Regions from separate parts of the Delftia sp. Cs1-4 genome, predicted to be linked through region 1. Evidence: predicted binding sites of a transcription regulator. Region 1 holds the regulator's gene; each other region holds the start of a gene.

What was found. Region 1 encodes HrcA, which represses chaperone genes, less so after heat shock. Its sites were predicted from a motif close to TTAGCACTCNNNNNNNNNGAGTGCTAA; they were not measured.
Region 2: DELCS14_RS04710 (co-chaperone GroES) is a predicted target of HrcA. The motif match lies at 3,926-3,952, and genes of this name have one in related genera.
Region 3: rpoH (RNA polymerase sigma factor RpoH) is a predicted target of HrcA. The motif match lies at 1,497-1,523, and genes of this name have one in related genera.

Annotation. Positions count from the first base shown of each region.
Region 1 covers NC_015563.1:1,343,776-1,350,412, forward strand. The annotation lists gene creC (two-component system sensor histidine kinase CreC) at 1-194, opposite strand, end outside; gene creB (two-component system response regulator CreB) at 211-930, opposite strand; gene rapZ (RNase adapter RapZ) at 961-1,863, opposite strand; gene recN (DNA repair protein RecN) at 1,868-3,643, opposite strand; gene DELCS14_RS05960 (NAD kinase) at 3,646-4,542, opposite strand; gene hrcA (heat-inducible transcriptional repressor HrcA) at 4,573-5,577, shown strand; tRNA gene DELCS14_RS05970 (tRNA-Ile) at 5,645-5,723, shown strand; tRNA gene DELCS14_RS05975 (tRNA-Arg) at 5,902-5,978, shown strand; gene DELCS14_RS05980 (CHASE2 domain-containing protein) at 6,059-6,637, opposite strand, start outside.
Region 2 covers NC_015563.1:1,066,310-1,072,946, reverse strand. The annotation lists gene DELCS14_RS04725 (TonB-dependent siderophore receptor) at 1-1,361, opposite strand, end outside; gene DELCS14_RS04720 (FecR domain-containing protein) at 1,736-2,809, opposite strand; gene DELCS14_RS04715 (sigma-70 family RNA polymerase sigma factor) at 2,806-3,483, opposite strand; gene DELCS14_RS04710 (co-chaperone GroES) at 4,040-4,330, shown strand; gene groL (chaperonin GroEL) at 4,377-6,020, shown strand; gene DELCS14_RS04700 (PLP-dependent aminotransferase family protein) at 6,130-6,637, opposite strand, start outside.
Region 3 covers NC_015563.1:5,492,445-5,499,081, forward strand. The annotation lists gene DELCS14_RS24140 (tripartite tricarboxylate transporter substrate binding protein) at 1-302, opposite strand, end outside; gene DELCS14_RS24145 (IclR family transcriptional regulator) at 579-1,367, shown strand; gene rpoH (RNA polymerase sigma factor RpoH) at 1,554-2,498, shown strand; gene DELCS14_RS24155 (tripartite tricarboxylate transporter substrate binding protein) at 2,596-3,588, shown strand; gene DELCS14_RS24160 (sterol desaturase family protein) at 3,608-4,354, shown strand; gene DELCS14_RS24165 (fatty acid desaturase) at 4,351-5,286, shown strand; gene DELCS14_RS24170 (StlD/DarB family beta-ketosynthase) at 5,302-6,637, shown strand, end outside.

The DNA of each region.
Region 1 (6,637 bases):
CTTTGCTGCAGCACGCCGCTGGCCATGTCGTCGCTGGCCAGCGCGGCCAGGGCGTAGGCGGTCTCGACCAGCGTGTCCTCGGTCACCTTGCGCACGCTGGGCTTGACCTCGACCATGAAGACGCGCAGCACGAAGAATGCGGCCAGGCCGTTGATGACGAAAAAGGCGAAGAACAGCCGCAGTCCGAGGCGCATGGCGTGCTGCGGTGGCTCAGCCCGGCAGCGTCAGGCTGTAGCCCATGCCGCGGTGGGTGGTGATGAAGTCCTGCTGCGGCGCCTGGGCGCGCAGCTTGGCGCGCAGGGTCTTGACGTGCGTATCCACGGTGCGGTCCGTGCTGTCGCTGTCCTGGCCCCAGATGCTGTCGAGCAGGAACTCGCGGCTGAGGATGCGCCCGGGGCGCTCCAGCAGGCAGCGCAGCAGCTGGTACTCGCGCCGCGTCAGCTCCAGGGGCACACCCTGCATGCGCACGCGCTGGCCTTGCGTATCGATGCTGAACAGGGCATCGGCCGGCGCTGCGCTGGCCGTTGGCGCGGGCTGCAGGCGCTGCGCACGGCGCAGCAGGGCACGGGTGCGGGCCACCAGCTCGCGCGGGCTGAAGGGTTTGGTGAGGTAGTCATCGGCGCCCAGCTCCAGGCCCAGCACGCGGTCCATTTCCTCGCCGCGTGCGCTGAGCACCAGCAGCGGCACGGCGGCGCCGGCCTGGCGCAGCTCGAGGCACCAGTCCAGGCCGTTGCCATCGGGCAGGCCCACGTCCAGCAGCAGGGCATCGGGCGGCTGTGCCTGCCATTGCGCGCGTGCATCGGCCAGCTGCAGGCAGTGGCGCACGGCGATGCCGTCACGCTCCAGCGCATAGCAGACGGTGCGCGCGATGGCGGGGTCGTCTTCCACCAGCAACACACGCGGAGCGTTCGTCATCGGCAAGCCTTGCATCGCAATGTTCCGGAGGCGGGGCCTGGCGCTTCAGACGTCGTGCGCAAGCAGGTCGGCAGGCTTGAGCGTGGGCCGGCTGTCCAGCGAGCGGTGCCGGCACAGCGTGGGCCAGCGCGGGGCAAAGTGCCGCGCCAGTTCCTCGACCAGGAAGACCGAGCGGTGCTGGCCCCCCGTGCAGCCGATGGCAACGGTGACATAGCTGCGGTGGTTGCTGGCCATCATGTCCAGCCAGGACTCCAGGAACTGCTGGATGTCGCGCCGCATCTGGTCCACGCCTGGCTGCTGGCGCAGGAACTCGGCCACGGGCGCGTCCATGCCGGTCAGCGGGCGCAGCTGGGGTTCGTAGTGCGGGTTGGGCAGCATGCGCACATCGAACACATAGTCGGAGTCCGAGGGCAGGCCGTGCTTGAAGCCGAAGGACTGGAAGACCAGGGTCATCTGGCCCACCGGGGCCGCAATCAGCTCCTTGATATAGCTTTGCAGCTGGGACGAGCGCAGGTGGCTGGTGTCGATGACATGCGACTTCTCGCGCAGGTCGCCCAGCAGCTCGCGCTCGGTTTCTATGTCCTGGACCAGGGCGCGGCGGCCTTCGGCGACCGGCCCCTGCGACAGCGGATGGCGGCGCCGGGTTTCGGAGAAGCGCCGCACCAGGGTGCCCGTGGTGGCGTCCAGAAAGACCAGGTGGGGCACGACGCCCTGGCGCTGCAGCCGTTCCAGCTGGCCGGGCAGGTGGGGCAGTCCGCCGGCGCTGCGCGCATCCATGGCAATGGCCACCTTGTTGCTGTGGCGGCCGTGCTCCAGTTCGACGAAGGCGGACAGCAGCTCGGGGGGCAGGTTGTCCACGCAGTAGTAGCCGGCATCCTCCAGCGCATGCAGGGCGACGGATTTGCCCGATCCGGACATCCCGGTGATCAGCACGATCTCAAGCGACATGGCATCAGCCTCCATTGGTGTTGCGCGCGCCGTTGGCCGCGCGTCCCGGCTTGGACCGTGTGCGGTCGGCATCGGCCTGGGGCCGCTGCCGGCCGGCCCGTCGCGGGGGTGGGCGGGGTGCAGGTGCCTGGCGCGCCATGGCCAGCATTTCGCGGGCATGGGCCATCGTGGTTTCGGACTGGCGCTCGCCACCGAGCATGCGCGCCAGCTCGGCCTCGCGTGCGGCGCTGTCCAGCGGCTGCACGGTGCTGAGCGTGCCTTGCCTGGCGCGCTGCTTGGCCACCAGGTAGTGCTGGTCGGCGCAGGCGGCAACCTGCGGCAGATGGGTGACGGACAGCACCTGCCGCGATCGGCCCAGTGCGTGCATGAGGCGGCCCACGGTCTCGGCAACGGCGCCGCCCACGCCCGAGTCCACCTCGTCGAAGATCAGCGTGCCGGCCTCGCCCAGTTCGCTGGTGGTCACGGCGATCGCCAGCGAAATGCGCGACAGCTCGCCGCCCGACGCCACCTTGGCAATCGGCTTGGGACTGGCGCCCGGGTGGCCGGCAACCAGAAAGGCCACGCTGTCCACGCCAAAGGCACCAGGGGAGTCGGCCGTGGACAGGGCGGCCTCGAACAGGCCGCCTTCCATGCCCAGGCCCTGCATGGCCTGGGTGATGGCGCGCGACAGGCGCGGCGCGGCCAGGGCGCGCTGCTGCGACAGCACCCGGGCGCTGGCCTGGTAGTGCTGCTGCGCCGATTGCTCGGCAGCATGCAGGGCCTCGATGTCCACGGCGGCGTCCAGCTGCTGCAGCTCCTGGCGCCAGCCGGCCAGCAGTGCCGGCAGTTCATCGGGCGTGCGGCGGTAGCGGCGCGCCAGCTGCATCCACAGCGACAGGCGTTCATCGAGCTCGGCCAGGCGCTCGGGGTCCAGGTCGGCGCGGCGCAGATAGCTTTGCAGCGAATGGCGCGCATCCTGCGCCTGGGCCATGCACGAGGCCAGCACGTCGGCAATGTTCTGGAAGTCGGGCTCCAGGTGTTCCTGGTTCTGGATCAGGTGGCTGGCGCGGCCCAGCGGAGTGATCACGCCGGCCTCGTCGTCCTCCAGCATCTGCAGCGTGGTCTGGGCGGTGTCGATCAGGGTCTGGGCATGGGACAGGCGCGTGTGCTGGGCATTGAGCTCGTCCCACTCGTCGGCCTGCGGGGCCAGCTTGTCGAGTTCGGTGATCTGCCACTGCAGCCGCTCGCGCTCGCGCTGCAGGCTGTCCTGGGCGGATTGCGCATGCTGCAGCGCCTGCCGGGCCTGGGACCAACGGCTCCAGCAGCCCTGGACCTCGCGGCTGTCGATGCCGGCATAGGCGTCCAGCAGCGCGCGCGCCGCATCGGGCCGCGTGAGGCTTTGCCAGGCATGCTGGCCGTGGATGTCGATCAACTGCTCACCCAGGGCGCGCAGCTGCGTGGCCGTGGCCGGCGTGCCGTTGATCCAGGCGCGGCTGCGGCCCTGGGTGTCCACCGTGCGCCGCAGCAGCAGGCTGCTGTCCTCGCAGGCCAGGCCTGCGGCCTCCAGCCAGGGGCGCAGCCGTGCGCAGCCGTCGAACTCCACGCAGATGTCGGCCTGGGTGCAGCCTTCGCGCACCACGTCCGCGTCGGCGCGGGCGCCCAGGGCCAGCTGCAATGCGTCGATCAGGATGGATTTGCCGGCGCCGGTCTCGCCGGTCAGCACGGTGAAGCCCGCATGCCAGTCCAGATCCAGGGCCTGCACGATCACGAAGTCGCGCAGAACGATGCGCTTGAGCGCCATGGTCAGGCGCCTCCCTCGTTCCAGCCCAGTTTCTTGCGCAGCGTGGCGAAGTAGTTCCAGCCCTTGGGATGCAGAAAGCGCACGCTGTGGTGGGCGCGGCTCACGAGGATGCGATCGCCGTGCTGCAGCGAGGCCAGGGACTGCATGTCGAAATTGGCGCTGACATCGCGCCCGGCCACGACCTCGATCGTGACCTCGTTGGCATCGGACAGCACGATGGGGCGGTTGGACAGGTTGTGCGGCGCAATGGGTGCCATCACCCAGGCAGGGATGGAAGGGTGCATCATCGGCCCGCCGGCGGACAGGGCATAGGCCGTGGAGCCCGTGGGCGTGGCCACGATCAGGCCGTCGGCGCGCTGGTTGGAGACAAAGCGGCCGCCCACCTCGATGCGCAGCTCCACCATGCCCGAGGTGCCGCCGCGGTTGACCACCACGTCGTTCATGGCCAGGGCCTCGAACACGCACTGGCCGTCGCGGATCACGCGGGCGCACATCAGAGGACGCAGGTCCTCCTCGTATTCGCCCTGCAGCATGGGCGTGAGCGTGGCCTCGAAGTCCTCCAGCGCGATGTCCGTGACAAAGCCCAGGCGGCCCTGGTTCACCCCGATCAGGGGCGTTCCGTATTGCGCCAGGTGCCGGCTCACGCCGAGCATGGTGCCGTCGCCGCCGACGACCAGGCCCAGGTCGCAATGCCTGCCCAGGCCATCGACATCGAGGGTGGGGTAGTCTGTGAGCCCTGCGTGCAGGGCCGATTGGGTATCAAGCACGACTTCGCAGCCCTGGCGCCTGAGGAAGTCCGCAATGCGCTCAAGCGCGTTGCTGGCATTCTCGGACGGGGCGCTTGCGCTGGGAGCGTGGTACTTCCCGATCAAGGCAACGTGGCGAAACGTGGACGTCATTTCTGGAAATTACATCATTAAAATCATCACATGCTCGACGAACGTGCCAAGTTGTTGCTCAAAGCGCTGATCGAGCGTTATATCGCTGACGGCCAGCCTGTGGGCTCGCGAACCCTGTCGCGTGCGTCGGGGCTTGAATTGTCGCCTGCCACGATACGCAATGTGATGGCTGACCTCGAAGACCTGGGGTTGATCATCAGCCCGCACACCTCGGCGGGCCGCATTCCGACCGCCCGGGGCTACCGGCTGTTCGTGGACACCATGCTCACTGCAGACCGTGCCGATATCGTGACGCCCGAGCTCGCGCCCGAGCAGCCGCAGAAAGTCATCGCCAACGCCGCCAACCTGTTGTCCAGCCTTTCCCAGTTCGTGGGCGTGGTGCTGGTGCCGCGCCGCACCTCGGTGTTCAAGCACATCGAATTCGTACGGCTGTCGGAGCGGCGCTTTCTGGTCATCATCGTATCGCCCGACGGTGACGTGCAAAACCGCGTCATCTTCACCGACGTGGACTACTCGGGCTCGCAGCTGATCGAAGCCTCCAACTTCCTCAACAGCCACTACGCGGGCCTGGCCATGGAAGAGGTGCGAGAGCGCCTCAAGGGCGAGGTGGAGCTGCTGCGCGGCGAGGTGGCCACGCTCATGCAGGCGGCCGTCAACATCGGCACGGAAGCCATGACCAGCGCCCAGGAGGACGTGGTCATCGCGGGCGAGCGCAACCTGCTGTCGGTCAGCGATTTCTCCAGCGACATGGGCAATCTGCGCCGCGCCTTCGACCTGTTCGAGCAAAAGACCCAGATCCTCAGGCTGCTGGATTTTTCCAGCCAGGCGGAAGGCGTGCGCATCTACATCGGCGGTGAAAGCCAGGTCGTGCCTTTCGAGGAGCTGTCCGTGGTCAGCGCGCCCTACGAGCTCGACGGCAAGGTGGTGGGCACGCTGGGCGTGATCGGGCCCACCCGCATGCACTACGACCGCATGATCCAGATCGTGGACATCACCTCCAAGCTCGTCAGCAATGCGCTGAGTCACAAGCGCTGAGTCCTGCGGGTTAGGCTCTACAATAGTTGTTTGCCATGGCCTGCATCCGTGCTGCCTTGGTGAATCAGGGGCCTTAGCTCATGCTTGGTTAGAGCAGCGGACTCATAATCCGTTGGTGCCCAGTTCGACTCTGGGAGGCCCTACCATCCATTGGTATGAAAAGCCTGCCGCCTTTCCGGGCGGCAGGCTTTTTTGCTGGGTGCAAGGCATGCCGCATGGCATGCCATCGCCCGGTTGCCGGGGAATGCGGGCGCCGGGTTTTTTGCAGAAATATGGCGCTTTTGTCCGGGAGCCCCAAAACCCGCTGCTACAATGCGAAGCGTTGCGGCTGTAGCTCAGCTGGATAGAGTACTTGGCTACGAACCAAGGGGTCGTGGGTTCGATTCCTGCCAGCCGCACCAAAAAACGCAAAGCCCTGAAGTTGAAAGACTTCAGGGCTTTTTCGTTTTCTGCATTTGCATCCGCATCCCTGGGATGCCAGTCAGGCCTGTTCCGCTTTCGGTAGCACGATGCTGAAGGCGCTGCCCTGGCCGGGCGTGCTTTCTATCTCAAGCTGCCCGCCATGTCGGGCGGCCACGGTGCGCACGAAGGCCAGGCCCAGGCCCACGCCGTCGAGGTGCTGGTGATGGTCCAGGCGCTCGAACGGCTGGCTCAGCCGGGCGACGGCCTTCCCATCCATGCCGGGCCCGTGGTCCCGGATGGTGATGCGGCAATGGCCTGCGTCCTGCTGCAGCAGGCATTGCACCGTGGCAGGGGTTGCCTGATCTGCGCGCGCTCCGTACTTGATGGCGTTGCCGATCAGGTTGACGGCCGCGCGGTGGAGCATGCCCGCATCGCCCAGCACGGGGCATTCCTGTTCGGGCAGGTGGAACTCCAGCTGCACGTGGGCCGCAGAGGCCTGGGCCCAGCAGCTTTCCACGGCCTGGTCCAGCACCAGGCCCAGGTCCAGCCGTTCCCGGCGCAGCGCCTGCTGCTGGGCGCGTGCCAGGTGCACGAAATCGTCGGCCAGCTGCAGGGAGGCCTGGGCATAGCCTTCGATGCGCGGCAGCAGGAGGCCGAG
Region 2 (6,637 bases), 280 kb from region 1:
GTGTAGGGGCCTGTGGCATGCAGGTCGAAGGCGAACTGCTTGTCGGTGTACTCCGCGTCCACCCAGGTCAGGGCATGGCTGCCGCCCGAGATCCGTGCGGGGTAATTGGCAACGAAGCTGGCCTTGGAACGCACCGCGTTGAAGGCGGCGGCCAGGTTCCAGCCGTTGCCCAGGCGGTGCTTCACGTCGCCGAAGACGGTGTAGTTGTCCCGGTTCAGGTGCGCGTCGGGACCTGCTTGCGAGGCCGAGCGGTCCAGGGGGTAGAACGAGCCATCTTCCCGCGTGTTGAAGCCGCCCCAGTCATAGCCCTGGTGGTTGTCGCGCTGCGCGCTGAAGCCGAGGCTGGCCGTCGTGGCGGCGCCCAGGTCGGTCTCCACGATGGCGTAGAGCATCCGGTTGTCGGCCTCGGCGCCCTGCCTGAAGCTGTTGGACTGGTTGTTGAGCAGGACGGCGCGGCCGCGCACGGTGCCTTGGGCATTGAGCGGGCCGGATACGTCGAACTGCGCCCGGTAGTCCGCCCAGGAGCCGGCGCCGACCTCGGCACTCATCTGGAACTCGCGCGTCGGCCGCTTGCGCACCAGGTTGATGACGGCCGACGGGTTGCCCGAGCCCTGGAGCAGGCCGTTGGCGCCGCGCACCACCTCCACCCGGTCGTAGATCGCCATGTTGTTGAGCGACATGGCGTCGGCCGAAAAGCTCTCGGCCATGCTGGTGGACAGGCCATCGATCTGCAGGTCCGTGACCTGGAAGCCCCTGGAATAGAAGTACGAGCGCTCGGTGCCCAGCTGGCTGTAGGTGACACCCACAAGGGCATCCGTCACGTCGTCGAGCGAATGCATGTTGGCATCGCGCATCTGCTGCTGCGTCACCACGCTGACCGATTGCGGCGTCTCGCGGATGGACAGGTCCAGTTTGGTGGCAGTGCGCACCCGGTCCGCAGTGTAGGAGCCGGTGCCTTCGGTCGCTCCATTGGCATCGGCTTGCGCCGTCACCGTCACTTCCGCCAAAGTCACCTTGGAAGCAGCAGCCGCTGCTGTCTGGATGGTGAAGGTGCCGGGCTGCGTGCTGACGGCGGCCAAGCCCGTTCCAGCCAGCAGTCTTGCCAAGGCTTCGCGTGCACTGAGATTGCCGCTGACTGCTGCGCCTTGGCGTCCTTCGACCAGCCCGTCATCAAAGAGCACCTGCGCTTGCGTCTGGCGGCCAAATGCCTTGAGGGCTTCAAGCAGGGGCTGGGCCGCAATGTGAAAGGGCTGGCGGGTTTCCATGGCGGCGGCGGGCTGGGCCAGCGCCTCGCCGGGGCTGACGGCCATCACGGCTACCGCTGCCGACACGAGCACCGCCACCAGGCTGGGCCGCAGCACAGGGCCGCACTCCTGTGTGCGGACAGACCGCGCACGGTGCGCGGCCAGCTTCCCATTGTTGTTCTCGAAACGTTCCCTCGACTGACCTTGGTACATGACCTGTAGCTCCTGGATTCCTTGTGCGTACGACGACGGCAGGCCCAGGGCAGGAAGGCGGGTACGCCCGCTTGCCAGATCAGGCGGGGGCGTAGAGGACAGCCAACTGCGCGGGGATGCCGCTTGCTTGCGGCCGTTGGCTGGGAATCAATCAGAAAGCGGTGATTGCTCATTTCCGTGGCTGGCAGCCCCGGGGCGCAGAAATTCCTCGCCCCTACCCATGAAGAAGCAGGAAAAGGCAAAACCAGAGAACCCGACAGAATGAAACAATTTGTATCTCAACGAGAACCGATCAGCCAGCCACCCTCGGCGCGCCGCTGCACGCGCACGCTGGCTACGCTGGGCAGGGCCAGGAGAAAGCGTTCCGGCTCCTCCAGCGCAAGCAGGCCCGAAACAGTCACGGCCTGGAGCGCAGGGCTCTCTATCTCCACCGGCTGGCCGAGGTAGCGCGACAGTTCATCCGCCACATGCCGAAGCGTGGCGCGCTTGAAGTAGATCTGCCCGGTCCGCCATTGCGCAACGTCTTGCGTTGCCACTGAAAGGCTGCGGCGGCGCCCGCTGGCGGGATCGATGGCCACACCCGCACCCGGGCCCATGGCGAGCACGGGGGCTTCGGGATGGGTCTTTGAGCGCACCTCGACGCGCCCTTCCTGCACCTGCACCACGAATTCCGGCGGGGCTGCCCGCACATTGAATGCGGTGCCGACGACGCGCACCTGGCTGCCGCTGCTGTCCACGGTGAAGGGCTTGCCGGCATCCGCCGCGACCTTGAAGAAGGCCTCGCCTTGGTCGAGTACGATTTCGCGCCGGCGGGGGTAGTAGCGCACCTGAAGGCGGCTGTTGGCATTGAGCGCCACCTGCGATCCATCGGGCAGGTCGATGCGGCGAAGTTCGCCGGGAGCGGTGGCGATATCGACCGCATAGCTGGCGGTGTTGTCCCAGCGGTGCCAGCCGTACCCGGCGGCGACCACGGCGAACAGTGCTGCGGCGAAGGCCGATGCCATGGCGGGTCTGCGCGGCCGGTCCGTGGCCCCTGCAGCACTGCGTGGCTGCGGCGCCGGCCTGCGGGCGCGCGGCGCTTCGCGGGCGGCAGCCGCTGGCGGGTTGCGCCCGTAGACGGCCGGGAACATGGCCTTGAGCTGCTCCGCTTCACGCCAGGCGCGGCCGACACCGTCCATGGCCTCGCGATGGGCCGGGTCCTGCGCCAGCCACTCGTCGAGAGCGCGCTCGTCCGCGCCCGACCAGCCGGGCTGCTGGCGACGCACATACCACTCGCCCGCGCGATGGTTGAGCCCAAGCACCTGCTCGGGCGGGAGGTCCTGCAACCGGGAATGGCCTGGCTCTGCGCTCATGCTCTTTTGCCCTGCGCCGGTGGGGCGGCGCATTCGTCGTCGTTGTCTTCTTCGGCGTCCAGTGTGCCCTGCAGGGCCTGCAGGCGCCTCATCTGAGTGGCACTTGCGAACAGGATGCGCGTCTCGCAATAGCCGACGGCCCGGCCCAGGTGCTTCACCACCATCCGTGTACTGATCCCCATGCAATCGGCGGTTTCCTCAACGGTGCGCCCCTCGATCCGTTGAAGAATGAAGGCTTCGCGCTGCCGCGGCGGCAGTTCCTGGATCGCCTCGTGCAGCCGCGTCAGCCGCTGGCGGCTCTCGGCTTGACGCTCGGTGTCTCCGAAGCCCTCGGCAGAGATGGCAAGCAGCTCTTGCTGGCAGTCGTCATACGGAACACTCTGGAGCCCGTGCGCCTCCGGGCCCTTTTCCCAGTCGCGTGCCGCCACGCTGCGCACGGTCTGCCGCAGATAGGGCTGCTCCTGCCCGGGCTCGAGATTCCTGCCCGTGGCGGCCACCCGTGCGAACACTTCCTGCGCCGCGTCCTCGACCGCTGCAGTGGTTCGAAAGTGTCGGCGCAACATGCGCATCACAGGCGTGCGCCAACGCGTATAGAGCGCAACCAGGGGAGCCTCTGGAGTCTGGCGTCCAGGTATCGGCTCACCCCGCGCTGCGGAGACCGGATTGCGTTTCATCCCCTAGCCTTTGCGCCCGGGAGGAATGCAGCAGCCGACCGTGAACCCGCAAGGGCACTGCATTCGTCAGTGATGAAAGTCTGGAGGTGAGGCACAACGCGCAGATGGGCAACCGATGCGTGGCGCCGGGGGCCCCACGCATCGGATGGACAACGACGGGAAGGGGCGCCCTGGCCATGTGCGCAGATCGCATGAATAGATGAATGAGATTCATTCCCATTCTAGCGCCTGGACATCCTGCAACCAGGACTCCGGCCCCCAGCGGCGCGCCGCAGGAACTCCATCGGCGCGGGCTCCGCAGATGCCACTTCTTGCCATGGTGCTGGCCGAGCGCCGAGCCAACACCCACCGGAAATCCGTGGCGCAAAAGCATGTGAGGCGTGGTTACACACTGCGGCACATCCGACCCTACCCCTTGAATCCTGGCCGAATTGCCTTATTATTAGCACTCGTTGGGTATGAGTGCTAACAGTCCTCTGTCCCACATTGCTTCGAATGCCGGCCCGCCGGGCCGGCAAGTCTTTGTTTCAACTTTGTTGATGATTTAGGAGTTGGTATGAACCTGCGTCCCCTGCACGATCGCGTGATCGTGAAGCGCCTCGAGAACGAAACCAAGACGGCTTCGGGCATCGTGATCCCCGAGAATGCCGCCGAGAAGCCTGACCAGGGCGAAGTGCTGGCAGTGGGCCCCGGCAAGAAGAACGACAAGGGCGAAGTGATCGCTCTGAACGTGAAGGTCGGCGACCGCGTTCTGTTCGGCAAGTACAGCGGCCAGACCGTCAAGGTCCATGGCGACGAACTGCTGGTGATGAAGGAAGACGACCTGTTCGCAGTCGTCGAAAAGTAATCCGCGCTTCGAAACCGCACTTTCCAACTGAATCCGGAGAATTGAAATGGCAGCAAAAGACGTAGTTTTCGGCGGCGAAGCACGCGCCCGCATGGTTGAAGGCGTGAACATCCTGGCCAACGCGGTCAAGGTCACCCTGGGTCCCAAGGGCCGCAACGTGGTGCTGGAGCGCTCCTTCGGCGCCCCCACCGTGACCAAGGACGGTGTCTCGGTCGCCAAGGAAATCGAACTCAAGGACAAGCTGCAGAACATGGGCGCCCAGCTCGTGAAGGAAGTGGCCTCCAAGACCAACGACATCGCCGGTGACGGCACGACCACCGCCACCGTGCTGGCACAGGCCATCGTCCGCGAAGGCACCAAGTACGTGGCCGCCGGCCTGAACCCCATGGACCTCAAGCGCGGCATCGACAAGGCTGTCGCCGCCCTGGTGGAAGAGCTGAAGAAGCAATCCAAGGCCACCACCACCTCCAAGGAAATCGCCCAGGTCGGCTCGATCTCCGCCAACTCCGACGAATCCGTGGGCAGCATCATTGCCGAAGCCATGGACAAGGTCGGCAAGGAAGGCGTGATCACCGTTGAAGAAGGCAAGTCGCTGGCCAACGAACTCGACGTCGTCGAGGGCATGCAGTTCGACCGCGGCTACCTGTCGCCCTACTTCATCAACAACCCTGAAAAGCAGGTTGCCCTGCTGGACAACCCCTTCGTGCTGCTGTTCGACAAGAAGATCAGCAACATCCGTGACCTGCTGCCCACGCTGGAAGCCGTGGCAAAGGCCGGCCGTCCCCTGCTGATCATTGCAGAAGACGTCGAAGGCGAAGCCCTGGCAACGCTGGTGGTCAACACCATCCGCGGCATCCTGAAGGTTGTGGCTGTCAAGGCTCCTGGCTTCGGCGACCGCCGCAAGGCCATGCTGGAAGACATCGCCATCCTGACGGGCGGCAAGGTCATCGCTGAAGAAGTGGGCCTGGCGCTGGACAAGGTGACCCTGGAAGACCTGGGCCAGGCAGTGCGCATCGAAATCGGCAAGGAAAACACCACCATCATCGACGGTGCTGGCCAAGCTGCTGAAATCGAAGCCCGCGTCAAGCAGATCCGCATCCAGATCGAAGAAGCCACCAGCGACTACGACCGCGAAAAGCTGCAAGAGCGCGTGGCCAAGCTGGCTGGCGGTGTTGCCGTGATCAAGGTTGGCGCTGCCACCGAAGTCGAAATGAAGGAAAAGAAGGCCCGCGTTGAAGACGCCCTGCACGCTACCCGCGCTGCTGTGGAAGAAGGCATCGTGGCCGGCGGCGGCGTGGCTCTGCTGCGTGCCAAGCAAGCCGTGGGCGACCTGAAGACCGGCGATGCCGAGCAAGACGCCGGCATCAAGCTGATCATGAAGGCCATCGAAGCGCCCCTGCGCGAAATCGTGGCCAACGCCGGTGGCGAGCCCTCGGTGGTGGTCAACGCCGTGCTGAACGGCTCGGGCAACTACGGCTTCAACGCTGCCAACGACACCTACGGCGACATGCTGGAAATGGGTATCCTGGACCCGACCAAGGTGACGCGTACGGCCCTGCAGAACGCCGCTTCCGTGGCATCGCTGCTGCTGACGACCGAAGCCATGATCGCCGAGTCTCCCAAGGCTGAAGGCGGCCCTGCCATGCCCGACATGGGCGGCATGGGTGGCATGGGCGGCATGGGCATGTAATTGCCCGCCGCAACCGGGCAGGCCTTGCGCCATACCCGGTTTGCCCAGCAAGACAAAGGCCGCCCTCGGGCGGCCTTTGTCATTGCATGAACGCTTTTGCCGATGTCTTTCAGGACACGGCCTGGCCCCAGGCCCGGCCCAGGCGTGCCACGGCCTCGGTGATCTGGGGCACGGTGGGCGCCGCATACGACAGGCGCATGCACAGGCCGGCCTTGTCTGCCGCATCGGCCGGGAAGAAGGCCTTGCCCGGCACATAGAGCACGCCCTGCTCCACCGCTGCCGTGAACAGCGCACGGGCCAGGGCCTGGGAATCGCCCGCAAGCCGCTGCGGCGGCAGCAGCTGGGCCCAGACGAACATGCCGCCCGCAGGCCGCACGAAGCGGATCTGATCGCCCAGCGCCGACTGCATGCCGGAGCACAGCGCATCCATGCGCGCCGCGTACTCGGCGCAGGCCTGGGCCAGCTGGGGCGCATAGCGGCCCGAGCGCAGATAGTGCGCGGCGATCATCTGCGCCAGTGGCGAGGTGCACAGATCGGCCGTCTGCTTGGCGATGGTGCAGCGGCGCAGCAATTGGGCGTCGGCCAGCATCCAGCCGATGCGCAGCGCAGGCGCCACG
Region 3 (6,637 bases), 2.5 Mb from region 1:
GCGTGCGCGAACGAAGCCACGACCACGGAATATCCGTCCGGCGCACTCTTGGCAACGTTGTCGGTGCCGATGATCGTGCCGGCACCGGGCTTGTTGTCCACGATGACGGGCTGGCCCAGGTCCTTGGCCATCTCGGCCCCCAGCGTGCGGGCGATCAGGTCCGTTCCGCCGCCTGGCGCAAAGGGCACGACGAGGCGCACGGGCTTTTCAGGGAAGGCTGCAGATGCTGCGCTGCAGACAGTCGCGAGCACGGCAATGAACGCAATGGCCCTTGCACAACGGCGGGCGGCGAAACTGGGCATGGTGTGTCTCCTGGTTCTATGGACAGAGGTCCGGTCACTGCGCCAGCGTTGCGATGACGCTGGCGACTGGCTTGTGAAAGCTTAGGGAAACGCACCGCGCTTGTGACCCCCCATATTCCAACCAGTGAAATTCCAAAGCGGGCGCGCCAGAGCCCGCGGCTGCATTTCCCTTGCATTCGGTGGAATACTTGGCTTCCATCAGGCGCCCGTACCCGGGCAGGAAGAACACAGCTTTCGACACCGGGGCAAGCGCGTCCTCCCACCAGCGGCAGCAGCATGACGAACAGGCGATCCCCCATCCTCCATGACAAGCCGGGACAGTCCCCGAGCAACCGCTCCCTGGAAAGAGGCGTCGAAATACTGCGTGCGTTCAGGCCCGGCTCGGAGCTGCTGGGCAACAGCGACCTGGCGGAACGCACCGGCCTGTCCAAGGCCACGGTCACCCGGCTGACGCAGACCCTGGTGGGCTGCGGCATGCTGCAGGCCGACCACCCGAGCCGGGCCTTTCGCCTGGCCCCGGCGGTCCTGAGCCTGGCGCACGCCATGCGCACGGGCTCGACGGTGCTGTCGATCGCGGCGCCCCTGATGCGCACCCTCGCCGAGACACGCCGGATCAACGTGGGCCTGGCATGTCCCGACAGGGACGAGATGGTCTACCTGGAATCCATCCGCTACAGCCGCCGGATCGTGCTCAGGCATGTGGTCTCGGGCCAGCGCGTTCCCATGGAACTGACGTCGCTGGGGCGCGCCTACCTGGCAGCGGCGCCATCGGCCAGGCGCAAGGCCTTGCTCGACAGCTTCAGGCTCAAGAGAGGCGCCCAATGGCCTGCGCTGGAGCAGCAGATCCAGGCGGCGATCAAGTCCGTGAAAAGCCAAGGCTTCTGCGCCGCATCGTGGCAGCCGGAAGTGGTTGCGCTGGCCACGCCGCTGGTGACACCCGATGCCATCTATGTCCTGAACTGCAGCGTCTCCACCACGGAGCCTTTGCCGGCCATCGTGCAGGAGCTGCACCCGGCCTTGCTGCAACTGGGCCGGCAGATTGAAAGCCTGCTGGAAAAACTGTAATGCTCTCCCAGCAATATGCGCCCACCGCTGGCAAGCAGGGTTTCCAAAAATCGCTCAGACTAGGCACAAACGACTTTTGGCACTCCAAAAATGAGTGCAACCGTCTGAAAAACCCACGGAACTTTGGCTTTAGCACTCGGTCATAACGAGTGCTAATATGAAGGAATGGAAGAAAGGAACTCTGCAATGACAAACGCCTCCGGCTCCATTGCGACCACCTTGGCACCCGCTAACCCCTGGGCCCTGGTGCCGCCTCTGGGCAATTTGGATGCCTACATTTCCGCGGTCAACCGCCTGCCCATGCTCACCCTTGAGGAAGAGCAGGACTACGCCCGCAAGCTCAAAGAACACAGCGATCTGGACGCCGCAGGGCGTCTGGTGATGTCCCACCTGCGCCTGGTGGTGTCCATCTCGCGCCAGTACCTGGGCTACGGCCTGCCGCACGGCGACCTGATCCAGGAAGGCAACGTGGGCCTGATGAAGGCCGTCAAGCGCTTCGACCCCGATCAGAACGTGCGCCTGGTGAGCTACGCCATGCACTGGATCAAGGCCGAGATCCACGAGTACATCCTGAAGAACTGGCGCATGGTCAAGGTCGCCACGACCAAGGCCCAGCGCAAGCTGTTCTTCAACCTGCGTTCCATGAAGCAGGGCCTGAAGTCCGACGCCGCCATGGCCGAGGACGGCGCCATGCTGCGTGACACGCTGACCTCGGGCGAGATCGACGCCGTGGCAGAGAAGCTCAACGTCAAACGCGAAGAAGTCATGGAGATGGAAACGCGCCTGGCCGGTGGCGACGTGCTGCTGGACCCCTCGCCCAGCGACGATGGCGAGCAGGCCTTCGGCCCCATCGCCTACCTGGCCGATGGCGCACACGAACCCACGGCCATGATCGAGTCGCGCCAGCGTGACCACCTGGCCACCGACGGCATTGCCATGGCGCTGGATTCGCTGGATGACCGCAGCCGCCGCATCGTCGAGGAGCGCTGGCTCAAGGTCAACGACGACGGCTCGGGCGGCATGACGCTGCATGAGTTGGCCGCCGTCTACGGTGTCAGCGCCGAGCGCATCCGCCAGATCGAGGTGGCTGCCATGAAGAAGATGAAGAAGGCCTTGGCCGAGTTCGCCTGATGGCCTGACGGCCTGGGCTGACAGGCCGCTTCACGACAAACCCGGATAATCTCCGGGTTTTTTATTGCCCGCAGCCTTTGCGGCCCCTACGCACCCCATGCCCGCCAGCGCCATCTCGCCACTACGCCGCCTCTTCGCCAATGCCTTGGCCACCGCCCTGGCCTCGGCCCTGCTGCCTTGCGCTGCCGTGGCGGGCGACAGCTGGCCCAGCAAGCCGCTGCACCTGATTGTCGGCTTTCCCGCAGGATCTTCCCCGGACCTCACGGCGCGCGCACTGGCCGAGCCGCTGGAAAAGCGCCTGGGCCAGCCCGTCATCGTCGAGAACAAGGTGGGCGCAGGCGGCAACATCGCAGGCGAGCAGGTGGCCCGTGCGCGCGACGGCCATACCTTCAGCGTAATGATCAACGGCAACCTGACGATTGCCCGCCTGCTCAACCCCGCCGTGCGCTACGACCCTGTGAAGGACCTGCAGCCCGTCAGCCTGATCGGCGTGGCGCCCCTGGTGCTGGTGGCTCCGGCCGGCGCGCCCGAGGGCCGCGCCTTCCTGGAGGCCGCTGCCCAGGCCGGCAGCCGCTGGAGCTACGGCTCCCCTGGCGTGGGCACGGTGGGCCACCTGGGCATGGAGCTGCTCAAGAGCCGCTCCGCGCTCAGGCCCGAACACATTCCCTACCCCGGCTATCCGCAGGTGTTCAACGCCATCCAGGGGGGCGACCTGCAGCTTTCCATGCTGCCGCCCGCACTGGCCATGGCCCAGGTGCAGGCCGGCAAGCTGCGGGGCGTGGCCGTGACCTCGGCCGCGCGCAGCCCGCTGGCGCCGGGACTGCCCAGCCTCAAGGAGCTGGGCGTGGGGGACTTCGATCTGGAGATCTGGAACGCCGTGGCCGCGCCCAAGGCCATGCCCGCTGCCCATGTGCAGAAGCTGGCCGAAGCGGTCGGCGAGATCGTGCGCTCGCCCGAGATGCGTGCCCGCCTGGCCGCCCAGGGCTGGCAGGCTGTCGGCAGCTCACCGGAGGGCCTGGCCCTGCGCATACGCCAGGACGTGACGGCACTGGGCCGCATCATCCGCGAACAGGGAATCCACGCGCAATGACGTGCTCGATCACACTGCCATGACCGCTGCCCAAGCCTTCACCGAACTCAACGCCTGGCAGGTCATGGCCTGGGGCCTGCTCTTCTTCGGCGTGCTTTACACGGCCGGCGGCTGGGGCATGACGGCGCTCACGCGCTGGCTGCAGCGGCGCGGCGTGGGCCGCGTGCTGGACACGCGCCCGCTCAAGCCCGACCAGTTGCGCCGCGAATGGCGCCAGTCGCTGCATTCGGTGCTGATCTTCGGCATCGGCATGATCGTGCCCTGGGGCCTTCTGCAATTGGGGTGGGCGCGGCTGGAGCCCGATGCAGGCCCCTGGCGCATTGCCATCGAAATCGTGGTGCTGCTGATCTGGAACGATGTGCACTTCTGGATCAACCACCGCCTGCTGCATACGCGGCTGCTGGGGCGCTTTCATGGTGACCACCACCGCTCCATCGTCACCACGCCGTGGTCCACCTACAGCTTCCATCCCATCGAGGCGCTGATGCTGGGCAACGTCATCCTGCTGCCCATGGTGGTGCATGACTTCAGTTTCTGGTCGCTGGCCTCGGTGCCGGTACTCAGCCTGCTGCTGAACGTCATAGGCCACTCCAACTACGACTTCTTTCCCGGGGTGTCCGACACGCATGCGCTGGCCGCCAGCCGGCGCCACCATCTGCACCATGCCAGGCCCAATGGCAACTACGGCTTTGCGCTGGCCTTCATGGACCGGCTGATGCGCACGCGCGTGGCACTGCCCGCCACGGCCCGGCCCAGGACGGAATGAGCCGACCGCCTGCTCGCCACGTCCAGCCATGGCTGCCCCGGCTGCGCCACTGGCGCGACCTGCAGTCGCTGGCCTATCTGGTGGCGCTGCCGCTGATCGTGTGGTGGCAGTGGCAGCATGGCTGGAACCTGTGGCTCTACGGGATCGAGCTGTTCCTCACGCTGGGTGTGGGCGTCATCCACCACAACCACACGCATTTGCGCATGTGGCGCGGGCGCTGGGCCAACCGCATCACCGACTACTGGCTGACCCTGCTGCAGGGCCACCCGACCTTTGTGTTCTGGCCCGCCCATGTGGCCAACCACCACCGCTTCCGCCACGGCCCGCGCGACATGGCACGCACCTACCGCTTCGGCGGCGACCACAACCATCTGCTGGGCTACCTGCTCCACCCGCTGCAGGCCGGCTGGGTGCTGTACCCGCTGTTCCTGCGCTGGCTGGGCCAGCTGCGGCGGCATTGGCCCGGCGCCTTTCGCTACTGCATGGGCCAGTACCTGCTGTGGCTGGGCAGTTGGGCACTGCTGCTGTCGCTGGATTGGCAAAAGGCCTTGCTGCTGGTGATCGTTCCCCAGTTGCATGGCCTGCACTGGCTGCTGGCCACCAACTACCTGCAGCACGCCCATGCCGATGGCCGGCCGCTGACGCGCGGCCAGCGGATGGACAGCGCCACGCCACTGAACTACGCGCGCAATTTCGAGGGCTGGGTCAATCCGCTGCTGTTCAACATCGGCCTGCACACGGCCCACCACGAGCGGCCCCAGGCCCACTGGTCCGAGCTCACGCGCCTGCACAGCGAACACTACCGCCAGCGCGTGGCCCCTGCGCTCAACGAAGGCGGACTGCTACCCTACATGGCCCGCGTCTTCGTGCTCGGCACGGTCTGGCCGCCGGCGCGCACGCGTGCGCAAATGCCTCCCGGAACATACGACTGATACGACCCTGAACCCATGCCCGTCGCCTATTCCAACGTCTATCTGCATGCCGCAGGCATGTTCCTGCCCGGTGAACCCGTGGACAACGCAGGCATGGATGCCTACGTGGCGCCGCTCAACCGCCTGTCCGAGCGCCTCAAGCGCCGCATCCTGGCCGAGAACGGCATTGTCCAGCGCCACTACGCCATAGACCCCGAAGGCCGCACCGTCCACAGCAACACGGCCATGGCCGCCCAGGCCATCCATGACTGCCTGGCACAGGCCGGGCGTGCGCTGGGCGATGTCGGCTTCCTGGCCAGCGGCTCGTCGGGCGGCGATGCGCTCATGCCCGGCTTTGCCAACATGATCCAGGGAGAGATGGCCGCGCCGCCCATGGAGACCCTGTCCGTGCACGGCGTCTGCGCCGCCAGCGTGGGCGCGCTGCAGGCGGCGGCCCAGGCCGTGGACCGCGCGCCCGACTCGCTGGCCCTGGCCGTGGCCAGTGAAATGCCCTCGCGCCTGTTCAAGCGCTCGCGCTTCGCGGCCCAGGGATACAACACGGACTTCGACGCCCACTTCCTGCGCTGGATGCTGTCCGATGGCGCAGGCGCCGTGCTGCTGGGCGGCCCGCAGGCCCTGCCCCAGGCGCCGGGCCTGCGGCTGAAGCTGCGCTGGACGCATCTGCGCAGCTTTGCCGGCGACTACCCGGTCTGCATGCAGCTGGGCCTGACGCCCGACCGCGCCACCAGCCACCTGGACTTTGCCGCCTGGGGCGATGCCGAGGCCGCAGGCGCGCTGTCGCTGCGCCAGGACATCCGCCTGCTGCCGCACCTGTTCGATGTCTGCATCCACGAATACGCCCACCTGGCCCACACGGGCTGGGTGCCCGGGCGCGGCATCGACCATTTCCTGTGCCACTACTCGTCCGAGCGCTTCATCCCCGTGGTCGATGAGCTGCTGGGCAAGGCCCAGCTCGGCATCCCGCGCGAGCGCTGGTGGAGCAACCTGGCCTGGCGTGGCAACACGGGCGCGGCCTCCATCTTCGTGATGCTGTCCGAGTTCCTGCGCACGCAATCGGCACGCCTGAAGCACGGCGATACCGTGCTGTGCTTCATTCCCGAATCGGGCCGCTTCACGGCCGGCTACATGCTGCTGGAAGTGGAGGATGCGGCCCAGGCACCCACCGCCACCCCGGCCAAGGCCACAGCACGCAGTGCCACCGCCGAAGCTCCCGCTGCCCCGGACCTGCTGCCCGATGTCTCCACCATCGCCCCGCCCCACGATCCGAACCAGGCCCCGGCCACGCTGGCGCCGCTGCTGACCGAACTGGCCAGCCTCTGGCAGGACTACCGCTCGCGCGTGTGGCGCACGC